2 regions of the Arthrobacter sp. D2-10 genome follow, and region 1 is predicted to be linked to the other one. Evidence: riboswitches for the same ligand, from Rfam matches in the RefSeq annotation. Region 1 holds a riboswitch; the other holds the start of a gene.
The links. A riboswitch is a leader RNA that binds a small molecule or an ion and turns the genes downstream of it on or off. The one in region 1 is predicted to bind cyclic di-AMP.
Positions count from the first base shown of each region.

Region 2: linked by a shared signal. The riboswitch ahead of M1D74_RS09575 (LysM peptidoglycan-binding domain-containing protein) and the one ahead of M1D74_RS02610 (hypothetical protein) in region 1 are both predicted to bind cyclic di-AMP.

Region 1 is NZ_CP096431.1:533,946-539,865, forward strand. It holds gene M1D74_RS02605 (M23 family metallopeptidase) at 1-616, shown strand, start outside; cyclic di-AMP (ydaO/yuaA leader) riboswitch at 763-924, shown strand; gene M1D74_RS02610 (hypothetical protein) at 930-1,727, shown strand; gene M1D74_RS02615 (NlpC/P60 family protein) at 1,753-2,574, shown strand; gene M1D74_RS02620 (HNH endonuclease) at 2,782-3,282, shown strand; gene mobA (molybdenum cofactor guanylyltransferase) at 3,279-3,896, shown strand; gene M1D74_RS02630 (DUF6457 domain-containing protein) at 3,911-4,195, shown strand; gene M1D74_RS02635 (molybdopterin molybdotransferase MoeA) at 4,192-5,445, shown strand; gene M1D74_RS02640 (FdhF/YdeP family oxidoreductase) at 5,500-5,920, opposite strand, start outside.
Region 2 is NZ_CP096431.1:2,055,861-2,061,780, reverse strand. It holds gene modA (molybdate ABC transporter substrate-binding protein) at 1-110, opposite strand, end outside; gene M1D74_RS09605 (TOBE domain-containing protein) at 107-538, opposite strand; gene M1D74_RS09600 (YceD family protein) at 756-1,289, shown strand; gene rpmF (50S ribosomal protein L32) at 1,292-1,495, shown strand; gene rnc (ribonuclease III) at 1,553-2,275, shown strand; gene mutM (bifunctional DNA-formamidopyrimidine glycosylase/DNA-(apurinic or apyrimidinic site) lyase) at 2,291-3,325, shown strand; gene M1D74_RS09580 (YtxH domain-containing protein) at 3,403-3,684, shown strand; cyclic di-AMP (ydaO/yuaA leader) riboswitch at 3,830-3,987, shown strand; gene M1D74_RS09575 (LysM peptidoglycan-binding domain-containing protein) at 3,992-4,888, shown strand; gene M1D74_RS09570 (NAD-dependent epimerase/dehydratase family protein) at 5,070-5,920, opposite strand, start outside.

The sequences.
Region 1 (5,920 bases):
CATGGTACTGACCGTCGCACTTCCCACCACCGCCGCAGTCGTGCCCGCAGAGGCTCAGGTAGCTGCCGCCGCTTCGGCCGAGCAGGCAGAGCCGCAACCCATCCAGGCGGCCGCGGGCGCCGAGGTTTCGTTTGACCGCGCTGCCCTTCACGGCAAGTTCGATCCGGACGCCAAGCTCGTGGAGATTGTTTCTGCATCAGGTGGAGACATCGTGGCGGATGAGTCGAAGGGATCGCTCTCCGCGCCGCTGGACCACGTGGTGATGAGTTCGCCCTTCGGGACCCGGGTGAGCCCGATCACCGGTGCCGGGGAGCTCCACACCGGGCAGGACATGAGCGAGGCCTGCGGCACTGCTGTCAGAGCAGCAGCGGCCGGCACCGTGACGTTCGCGGGCTGGCATGCCTACGGCGGCGGCAACCGTGTGGTGGTCAAGCACGCCAACGGGTTGGAGACCACCTACAACCATCTGTCGGCGATGGATGTCACTGTGGGCCAGGTTGTGGACCGCGGGGAAGCCATCGCCCGGGTGGGTTCGACGGGTGCCTCAACGGGCTGCCACCTGCACTTTGAGGTGCTTGTCGACGGCAAGAACGTCGACCCAATGGGCTGGCTCTGAGCCGTTGCTCAGGTCGTCGTAACCATGAACACACCGTTCCGTGACCTGAATGTGACATACCTGATTTTCTGATGTACCGTTTCACTCGTGCCAAATCGCAGGGGGTTTGGCACTCTCGCGCAGATCGCCTAGCTCTGCCACTGCACGAGATCCGTTCGCAACAATCGCATGGCAGGGGCGGGGGAACCAATTGCGGGCTTCTTCTTCAGAAGTCCTTGGGGTTAAGTCGCTGGATCTGAGACGATCCGCGGCCGGGTGACTCCCATCCGAATCCGACAGCTCACCTCGCAGGCGTAGGGAGAGGCAATTTAACGTGTCAAACAGCTCTGCGCTGGGCCGCCACCGTGCGGTGCCGGCTCATACAAACTCGCTCGCAGCCATTTCGAAGGCTGTTTCTTCTAACGCAGGTTCCGTAGGACGCCAGGCAGCAGTCATCGTCGCCGCTTCCGGCCTCGTACTCACCGCCGGTCTTCCCGCTCACGGCGCATCTGACGCCCAGCGTTCAGCCCAGGCCGTCGGAACCCTCAGCGCAGTCGCTCAGCCAACCGCCGTCAGCGCATCCGCGGATGCAGCAGTTTCATTCGAGCGCGCAGCCGTCGAAGCCGTCGCTGCTCCCGAGATCGAAGTTGCTCCCGTTGAGGCTGCTCCGGTCGAAGCTGCGCAGGCAGAGGTCGTCGAAGCAGCACCCGCTCCGGCCGCAGTGGAGGTTGAGGCCGTAGAGGTTGCAGCCGTCGCCCAGCCCGAGGTCAAGGTCGAGGCCGCCGCAGTGAAGGCTCCAGCCCCTGTCGAAGCGCCTACATCCAGCGGGGTCGGTGCAGCACTCGTCGGATCCGCTTACTCCCAGATCGGCGTTGCGCAGGATTGCACCGCCATGGTTGAAAAGGCTCTTCGCTCCATCGGCAAGTCCGTCGGGGATATCGCACCGAGCGACTTCTTCGCATTCGGCTCCGTAGTATCCACTCCCGCACCCGGTGACCTCGTGGTCTCGGGCGGTCACGTTGCCATCTACGTCGGCAACGGCCAGGTCATCAGCGGTGGCCTGAACGGTATGAACACCGGCCTTCACAGCCTTTCCGACCTCTCCGGCTACAGCTTCGTCCGCGTTAGCTAGAACCAGTTACCTGGAGCACACACACATGACCTCGAATACCCGTGCCATCGCGCGCCACCGCGCCGAAGTGCAGCGTTCCGCCCACCTCTCATCCATCGCACGCGCCGTCAGCGACAACGCTGGGGGAGTGGGACGCCAGGCAGCCGTCATTGCGGCAGCTTCCGGTCTCGTTCTGACCAGCGGTGTCGCCGCAAACGCGGTCGAACTTCCGTCGGAACGCAACACCGTCACCACCGCGCTTGAGGTCCAGGCCGTCAAGGCTCCGGTCCAGGCGCCGGCTGACGCTGAGATCTCGTTCAACAAGACCGCCGTGAAGGCTGTGGCAGCTCCTACAGTGGCAGCGCCTGCTGTTATAGAGCCGCAGGCGGAGACCGTTGAAGCCGCTCCGGTTGAGGTTCCGGTTGTTGAGGCCGCAGTTCAAGCCGCGCCTGCAGTCGCAGTGGAAGCAACGGCCACTGTTGCTGCGCAGCCAGCTGTCGCCGAGAAGCCCGCCCCCGCAGCACCCGAGGTATCGTCCGGCGTGGCCGCCACCATCGCTGCTGCCGCCAAGGCTCAGCTCGGTGTAACCCAGGACTGCACACGCCTTGCCAGCAACGCTCTCGCTGCCGCTGGGATCAACTTCCACGGCTGGCCGGCCGGCTACCTCTCCCTTGGCCGCACGGTCAGCGCCGCTGAAGCGATCCCCGGCGATCTGATCTACTACGCAGACGGCGGCATGGGCGCAGCTCACATTGCCGTTTACATCGGTGGAGGCCAGGCAGTTCACGGTGGCTTCAACGGAAACCAGACGGTCATCGCCCCGGCCGAGCTCGGATCGGGTGGAGTTTACATCCGCGTCGGCGGCTGATTGCTGGTCAGCAAACGTTTATAGGGTCTCTTGCCGCACGGCAGGGGGCCCTATCGTTTTCCTCCGCCGGCACAGAGTGGCGATTGACGAATCCTTGTAGCAACGGCTTACCCTTGCACTGTTAATCCGAAGTACCTTCGCTGTAGCTTCGCAGGGCGCCAGGAGTTCCTCTGATCCTGCAGCTATGGACGGCAAAGAGGAATGTGCATGCGCACTCTCGTTCTGAATGCTGGATACGAACCACTGGCGGTGGTGACCTTCCGCCGGGCACTCGTCCTTGTCCTCACCGGTAAAGCGAGCGTCGTGGCAGAAGGTGAAGACCCGGTTGTCGGCCCCAACGAAGTCTTGTCGCGACCGTCAGTCATTCTGCTCAACCGGTACGTGAAAATCCCATACCGCAGCAGTTCCGTCGCGACGCGTCGCGGAGTGCTGCGCCGTGACAATCACCTGTGCGCATACTGTGGCAAGGCCGCCTCAACCATAGATCACGTGGTGCCGCGTTCCCGCGGTGGAGAGGACAGTTGGGAGAATCTTGTGGCCTGCTGCCTTCGCTGTAACAACGCAAAGGGCGACAAGACGCTTTCCACGCTCGGCTGGTCCCTTCGCATAGTTCCCAGGCCGCCCCGCGGCACGTCGTGGCAGATCCGGGAGCTGGAGAAGCCCTCGCCGCAGTGGAGCGAATTCCTGCCGGCAGACAACGCCGCGTGAACGGGCCCGCTACCGAGGGTCCGGCTACCGAAGAGCTGTCGTTCGACGCCGTGGTGCTGGCCGGGGGCAGGTCTTCCCGTCTAGGCGGGGTACCGAAGGCGTCCTTGAGAATCAGCGGCTCGACGCTGCTTGCCCACACCTGCGAAGCAGCCCGTGCGGCGAGGCGGCTTGTCGTCGTCGGTGATCGGGCACCCGAGATGCCGGCGCGGGTAGAGCTGATCCGTGAGGAACCGCCGTTTGGCGGGCCGGCCGCGGCCGTGAGCGCCGCCGTCGTACATTTGAGCCCCGATCCGGCGCCCTGGGTGCTTGTGCTCGCCTGCGACATGCCCCGGATCAACGAGGCGCTGCCAGCGCTCATCGCGGGCGCGCTCGCTACAAATGCGTCCGTACTGGCGCACGACGGCGGGAGGGACCAACCGCTTGCCGCATTGTATCGGTGGGCGGACCTTGCGACGGCGGTTGATCAGGAGGAAGTAAGAAACCTGTCCATGCGTGCCCTCCTTGCTAGGGTGACATGGAGTCCAGTTGACGTTCCCGCGGGCTCAACCATTGATATCGATACGTGGTCCGATGCCCGAAACTTCAGGGCGGAGGCGCCGGATGCGGGTAAATAGCGAGAGGGTTCACCATGGAGGATCGGGATCGCCTGCTCAGGCAGTGGAGCGAGACGTTGCTGGAGATGTTCGAACTTGAGGACATTGAGGTAGATGTCGACGCAGTCCTCGCCCTGGCGGGGAAGGCGGCGCACTCCGTGGTTCGCCCCGCTGCACCGCTGACCACGTTCATCGCCGGATATGCCGCAGGGATGGCAGTTGGGATCGGCCAGGCGGACAGCGTAACGGCCATGCGGTCCGCTCTGCAGGCAGCCGCATCTGCCTGCCCGCCGGTAACTGCGGCGGAGGACCGCCGATGAGCGGTTCGGGACACGAGGTCACGTGGGAGGACGCCCGAAGGCTGGCATATGAGTCAGCTACACCCAAACCCGTGCAGACCGTCAAACTGGCGGATGCGCTAGGCCAGACGCTGGCTGAGCCCGCCGTGGCACTGCAGCCCATACCGCACTATGCGTCGTCCGCCATGGACGGTTGGGCGCTCTCAGGGGAGCCGCCCTGGACGCTCGTGACGCCCGTCCCGGTGGATGAGAGCCCGTGGCACCGGGCGCACGAACACAAGAAATCGGGATACGCCACCCTGGAGCCGGGTCAGGCAACCTTCATCCTCACCGGCGGTGTTGTCCCGCCCGGGGCTACGGGTATCCTCCGCACCGAGCACGGGGCCATCCGCGACGGCGTGTTGAACCGCAACGAGCGGGCACGCCCGGACGAGCCACGCGAGAACGAACACATCCGACCCGCCGGCGAGGAAGCGGCGCAAGGAACAGAGACTATCGCCGCGGGATCGGTCCTGAATCCGGCGCAGATCGCGCTCGCCGCGGTATGCGGTTATGACACCCTGCCCGTTCTGCGCGCACCGCGCGTCTCATTGCTGCTGACCGGCGACGAGGTTATCGAAGCAGGCCTGCCGGAACCCGGACAGGTGCGGGACACCTTCGGCCCCCAGCTACCCGGTCTTATCACTATGCTGGGCGGCCACGTGGACACCGTGGGCCGGGCACGGGATGATCTCGACGACGTCGTGGCGGCCATCAGCGCCGAAGCCATGGACGAGGTGTCGCTGGCGCGATCGTCCGGGGACGTATTGATCAGCACCGGCGGCACCGGCGCATCCGACGCCGACCACATCCGCCGAGCGCTGACCGTGCTTGAAGCGGAACTCATCATCGATGGCATCGCTATGCGGCCGGGGCACCCTACTCTTTTGGCGCGCCTGCCTGACGGGCGGTTCTTCGTCGGCCTGCCCGGTAATCCGTTGGCTGCAATGATGGCGCTGTTCACGGTAGGGGCGCCGTTGCTGGCAGGCCTGCGTGGAGCAGACTTTCCGGAATCGCGGTCGGTTCTGGTCGGAGAGTCGTTCGACGCGCTGCCCGGACGGACGCGCCTGGTGCCCTATCGCTATCAGACTGGACGGGCCATGCCCACCGTTCATCACCGATCGGGCATGCTGCGCGGACTCGCCGACGCCGACGGCGTCCTGGTGGTGCCTGAGCAGGGGTGCGAGCCGGACGAGAAGGTCGTGGCGCTGCAGCTGCCCTGGTTCAGCTGATACCGCTCACCCGGTCCCACGCCTGTTCGCCCGTTTCGGAGCGTCTTCTCCCGTTCAGACGGTTGCCGGCATGTCCTGCTGCTTGTTCTCCTCGCCCGCACCTCCCGCAGGGCCGTCTGCTGCCGGTTCCAACCGGACGATGACGCCTTTGGAGACAGGGGTGTTGCTGCCCTTGACCGTGTCGTCGAGCGGCACCAGGACGTTCCCCTCCGGGTAGTACGCGGCAGCGCACCCGCGGGCGGTGGGGTAGGACACGGCGCGGAACTTCCGCAGGACGCGATCCTTGCCATCCGCATACTCGCCATGAACGTCGACCAGGTCACCGTCCTTGAAGCCCAGGTCAGCAAGGTCCTCCGGGTTGACGAAGACCACGTGCCGGCCCTTTTTGATGCCGCGGTACCGGTCGTTGTAACCGTAGATCGTGGTGTTGAACTGGTCGTGCGAACGCATGGTCTGCAGAATGAGCCGGCCGGGC
Region 2 (5,920 bases), 1.5 Mb from region 1:
GCGGCGTAGACGTTCAGAGTCTTCCCGGCCGCCGGTGCGCTACTGCCGCACCCGGTCAGCAACAGAACGACGACGGCGCTTACGGCTGTGGAGCGAAGCGGTCGCCTCATCGCGCACTCCTTGGTGAACGAGGCTCGAGGATCGCCTCGATGGGGGTTTCCACGATCACGTTGGTGGCCTTGACGATGGCGACCGCGACGACGCCCGGCTCTATACCCAACTCCCGCACCGCCTCAGTGCTCATCAGGGAAACAACCCGGTGCGGGCCGCACTGCAGCTCGACCTGGGACATCACCCTGTCACTCACCACACCCGTCACCAGACCGACAAAGCGGTTGCGGGCAGAGATCGCCACACTGGAGGGGTCCGAGGGGAGAACAGCGCGATCACGCGCCAACTGCGCCAGTTCCAGCCCGTCCACGGAAAGCACTCCCGAGGAGCGTGTGGCGTGGAGAGTCCCATCATCGATCCACCGACGCACCGTGTCCGAGCTGACCCCGAGGAACTGCGCCGCGTCGCGTACACGTATTTGAGCCATAATGGTAATCTTACAGCCGCGGATGCGTCGCCGTGCCGACTTTTCCGACCGATTCGTCCTGGTGGCGTGAGCCCATCGGCGAGTGAGTTTGGGGCGGGGCTTCGTTTCGGGCTAAGATGGTTCGTCGGTCATATGTTCTACAGGAGTTTTCATCAAAAGCGATCTCAGTTCGCCCCTGGTCTTCAGTGTCAGGGATCTCGGGCGTAGCCCGGGAACCATGCGGACAGTCGAAGAACATGTGCCCGCACCGAAGGATTTTGGTGTGGCGCTCATCGGCGTTCAGGCAGGTTCCGACATGGAGCTGGACCTGAGGTTCGAAGCTGTACACGAGGGAATCCTGGTATCGGGAACCGTGGACGTCGAAGTATCCGGCGAATGCGGTCGATGCCTTGATCCACTCAACTACGGCAGCAGCGTCGATGTGCAGGAACTCTTCTACTACGACGCCCCTGAGTTGGCGGAGGATGAAGAGGAGGATGTGCAGCGCGTGGTTGAGAACGATTCGATCGATCTCGAGCCTGTGCTGCGGGATGCGGTAGTGACTTCACTGCCGTTCCAGCCGGTTTGCCGGGAGGACTGCCAGGGTTTGTGTGCCGAGTGCGGCGCACGTCTGGAAGAGGACCCCGGACACCAGCACGAGATCCTCGACCCCCGCTGGGCTGCTCTGACAGGGTTGGCCGGCGCAGCCGCCGGCCCTGAGGCAGCGGAACCAGAAGTTAAGACAGAGTCAGACAAGAGAGAAGAGAGTTAGTCGTGGCTGTTCCCAAGCGGAAAATGTCCCGCTCGAATACGCGTGCACGCCGGTCCCAGTGGAAGGCTGTTGCTCCCAAGCTGGTGAAGACGGTAGAGAACGGTCGCGTCACCTACAGCCTTGCCCACCAGGCGAAGGTTGTCACCGACTCCGCAGGCACCGAGCTGTTCCTTGAGTACAAGGGCCGCAAGGTAGCCGACGTCTAGATGCTGACGGCACCGCCCTGCGGTGCTGCCTGCAACGATCGCGAAAGCGTCGACCGCGTGGAGAATTCCGAAGATCTTTTGAGGCGTCTCGGTGTCAGTATTGACACCGAGACGCTTCGTCTTGCCCTGACACATCGCTCCTACGCCTATGAACAGGGCGGCATTCCGACGAACGAGCGACTCGAATTCCTGGGAGACGCCGTCCTCGGTCTGTCCGTGACGGACGCTCTGTATCGGGACAATCCGGACCTGTCGGAGGGTGAACTCGCCAAGCGGCGTTCCGCCGTCGTGAGCACCCGCGCCCTCGCCGAGATTGCCCGCGGACTCGACCTTGGAAAACACATCCTCCTGGGACAGGGGGAGAAACTGACCAATGGCTGGGACAAATCGTCCATCCTCGCCGACACCATGGAGGCCATTATCGGGGCCACCTACCTGAGCAGCGGCATGGAAACTGCTCGCTGCCTGGTCATGCGGATCATCGGCCCCGTGCTGCAGGATGCTGCTGCCCTCGGAGCCGGGACGGACTGGAAGACCAGCATTCAGGAGATCGCAGCCGCGCAGCGCATGGGAGTGATCGATTACCAGGTCACCGGCTTCGGTCCTGACCACGACCGCCGTTTTGAGGCGATCCTGATCATTGGAGGATCCGCCTACGGTTCAGGATCCGGAAGGTCCAAGAAGGAAGCCGAGCAGGAGGCTGCAGCAGCCTCCTGGAAGCTGCTGCAGGCGGCGGGCGCCGACGCTCAGGCGGGCGTGGATCAACGCCAGTCCACGTGACCCCAGGCCTGCGCCATGCCTGAACTTCCTGAGGTGGAGGTAGTCCGCCGTGGGCTCGCGCGGTGGGTGCGCGGACGCCGTATCGAAGCGGTCGACGTTCTGGATCCACGTTCTATCCGCCGCCACGCAATGGGAACCGAAGACTTCATCGGCAACCTCGTGGGTGCCTCAATCTCGGATGCCGTCCGCCGCGGAAAATTTCTCTGGCTGCCGCTCACCGGCCCGGATGATGGCGCAGCCCTCCCTGACATCGCCGACGACGCCGAATCGGACGCAGCATTGTCGAGTGGCTTGCTTGCCAGCGGGCAACGGCACGGCGGATCCGCCGTTGCGTTGATGGCTCACCTGGGTATGAGCGGCCAGCTGCTGGTCGAGGATTCCCACCAGCCCGACGAGAAACACCTGAAAGTACGCCTCACGCTTTCGTCCACTGGCGGAGCCGATCCGCTGCCGGAAGAACTCCGCTTTGTCGACCAGCGAATCTTCGGGGTTCTCTTTGTCACCAGCATGGTGACGACGCCGGATGGTTTTCCCGGCGGACTGGGGGAGGACCCGGCGCCGTTGGTGCCTGTTGAGGCAGCACATATCGCCAGGGACCCGCTGGACCCGGCTTTTTCCTTCGATTCCTTCTTCGGCAAACTGCGCGCCAGGCGTACCGGGCTGAAACGCGCGCTCCTTGACCAGACACTTATCTCCGGTGTGGGCAACATCTATGCCGACGAATCGCTCTGGGCCGCAAAGCTTCATTATGCGCGAGCTACGGATACCCTTCGCCGGGCGGAGGCGTCACGGTTGCTTGAGGCGTGCCGGAGCGTCATGAGTCGGGCATTGGATGCGGGGGGAACCAGCTTTGATTCCCTGTACGTCAACGTGAATGGAGCATCCGGTTACTTCGCGCGCTCGCTCAACGCGTATGGCCGGGAGGGTGAGCCCTGCCGAAGGTGTTCTGCGAGCGGCCTGGAGTCGCGAATACGGCGGGAAACGTTCATGAATCGCTCCTCCTACACGTGCCCCCGGTGTCAGCCCAGGCCGCGCAACGGGCGCTGGTGAGCGTCACAGGACGTGACAAAAGTAAGTAAGCTGACTAGATTCGAAACCTGGGTATCCGACACGTCAGGAGAATCGCAATGAAGAACAAGTTGGTATTTGCGGCAGGCATGGCGGCAGGCTACGTCATGGGTGCGCGGGCCGGTCGCGCGAGCTACGAGCAGATCAAGGTCAAAGCGAATGAGCTTTGGAAGAGCCCGAAGGTCCAGGACAAGGTCTCTCAGGCATCCGAGACGGTAAAGGCGAAGGCTCCGGAGGTGCAGGCGCAGGCTGAGCAGGTGTTGAAGAAGGCGCAGTCCGCAATGCATCGCGGCAACGATCAGGACGCTCCCAAGAGCCCCACCGACGAATACAAGATCTGACGCTAGGGCCCTGTAGGGCACGCGGGAATGGCCTCTCTGTGATCGAAACGTGACAATTCAACCAAAGGAATGTAACGTTATGGATACGCCGGGTTCAAAAGCCCGGCTTCCTTCTGGTGGATTTGCCTAATCCTGCCGCCGCTGGAAGGTCCGTTCGCTACACATCGCGGCAGGAGCGGGGGAACCAGATAGTGGGCTTCTTCAGAAGTCCTAGGGGTGAAGACGAATCGGCCTAAGGCTGATTGTCCGGGTGGCTCCCATCCGAATCCGACAGCTAACTCCGCAGGCATTGGGAGAGGCAATTTCCGTGTCCAAAAACCGTCATATCGCGCGCCACCGTGCAACTTCGCCCAGCACCATGCAGCTTGTGTCCAAGGCCGTCAGCGCTCACGCTGGCACCGTTGGCCGGCCTGCGGCCGTTGTTGTAGCAGCTTCCGGAATTCTCTTCGGAGCTGCACTCCCGGCAAGCGCGGGAACCACCACCACTACTACTTCGGCTGCAGTCCAGGCGCCTGAGGTCAGCGTTCAGGCGGCGTCCGCCCCCGTAGCGCCGGCTCCTGCTGCACCGGCCCCCGCCGCTGCGGCTCCGACCCACACGGTCAAGTCCGGCGACACCCTCGGCTCGATCGCTGCCAGCTATGGTGTCAGCCTGGACGCCGTGTTCGCTGCGAACGGCCTCGGCTGGGATTCGATCATCTACCCGGGCCAGGTCATCAGCCTGTCCGGTAGTGCTGCTGCGGCTCCGGCCCCTGCTGCGGCTCCGGCTCCTGCTGCTGCTCCTGCACCGCAGGTTCAGGCTGCTCCGGCTCCCGCCCCGGCTCCTGCTCCGGCTCCTGCTGAGAGCAGCACGATGAACATCACCACCGCATCCTCGACCAAAATTCAGGTTGCAGAAGGCTCGGGCAGCGCCACCGGCGCAAGCATCCTCGCTTCGGCTCGGGCCCAGCTCGCGGCCGGTCTGATCCAGGACTGCACCGTCCTGCTGGAGCGCGCACTGGGAACCGGCGACCTCGGCCCGGCACAGTTCGCCGCCTACGGCACCCCTGTCAGCACCCCGGCACCAGGTGACATTGTCATCAGCGCCGGACACGTGGCCGTCTACGCCGGCAACGGCCAGGTCATCAGCAGCGGCATGAACGGTGCAAACCTCACCATGCAGCACCCGCTGAGCGATCTGGGCGCAGTGTCCTTCTACCGCGCGTAGCAGGCACCTGCGGCCACTGTGGCTCGCACCGCATAGCTGTTCAACATAAAAGGGAGAACCGGGAATCCGGTTCTCCCTTTTGTTTCCCACGTGTATTTCCGCCGTTCTGCCATCTGCCAGCATTGCCGTTCGGCTCGCCTGTGCCGTTGAGCGAGGCGGGATCCTCACGGTGGGACGAGGATCAGATGGCAACACCGTAGTGGTCAGCCAGCCGTGCAAAGCCCTCGTCGAGGCTTACCTCAGGGGTCCAGTCCAGAAGCTTCCGGGTCTGGCGCTGGTCAAACCAGTGCGCCGTCGACAGTTGCTCGGCCAGGAAACGGGTCATCGGCGGTTCACCGTCGGCGTTGGATCCGCGCCAGAACGTCTCGACGGCGCTTCCGGCAAGTCGGCCAACCCAACTCGGGACAGACATCCTCGGTCCAGGAACTCCGCCTGCCGCGCACATGCGGGCAAGGAGTTCGCCGATGGGGCGTGGTTCACCGTTCGTGACCACCAAAGCCAGGCCCCGCACATGATCGATCCGGTGCAGAGCGGCCGCAATGGCGGACGCCGCATTGTCCACATAGGTTGTGTCGACGAGTGCTGTTCCGCCGGCGAGGAGCGGAAGCCTGCCGGCACGGGCGCGGCTCAGGACGCGCTCCACCAATTGAGTATCTCCCGGTCCCCACACGATGTGAGGGCGGATGGCAGTGACCGACATGCGATCGTCATTCGCGCCAAGGGCAAGGATCTCCGACTCAGCCTTGGTCCGGGCATAGGATCCCCTTGCTTGCCGGGGATCTGCCGGTCCGGCCGCAGCACCGACCAGTGGCTTTCCGATGTGCGCAACCGAGGGCGAGGATACGTGCACGAACCGACCGATCCCTGCTGTCCGGGCAGCCCTGAGAAGATCAGCTGTGCCGGTGACATTGACGCGGTGGAACTCCGCCGGATCGCCGGTGAATGAAACCTTAGCCGCGAGGTGAACGACCGCGTCCATGTCCGCCACAGCGGTCTCAAGCGTCCTTCGGTCGGTTAGCTGACCGGTCACAT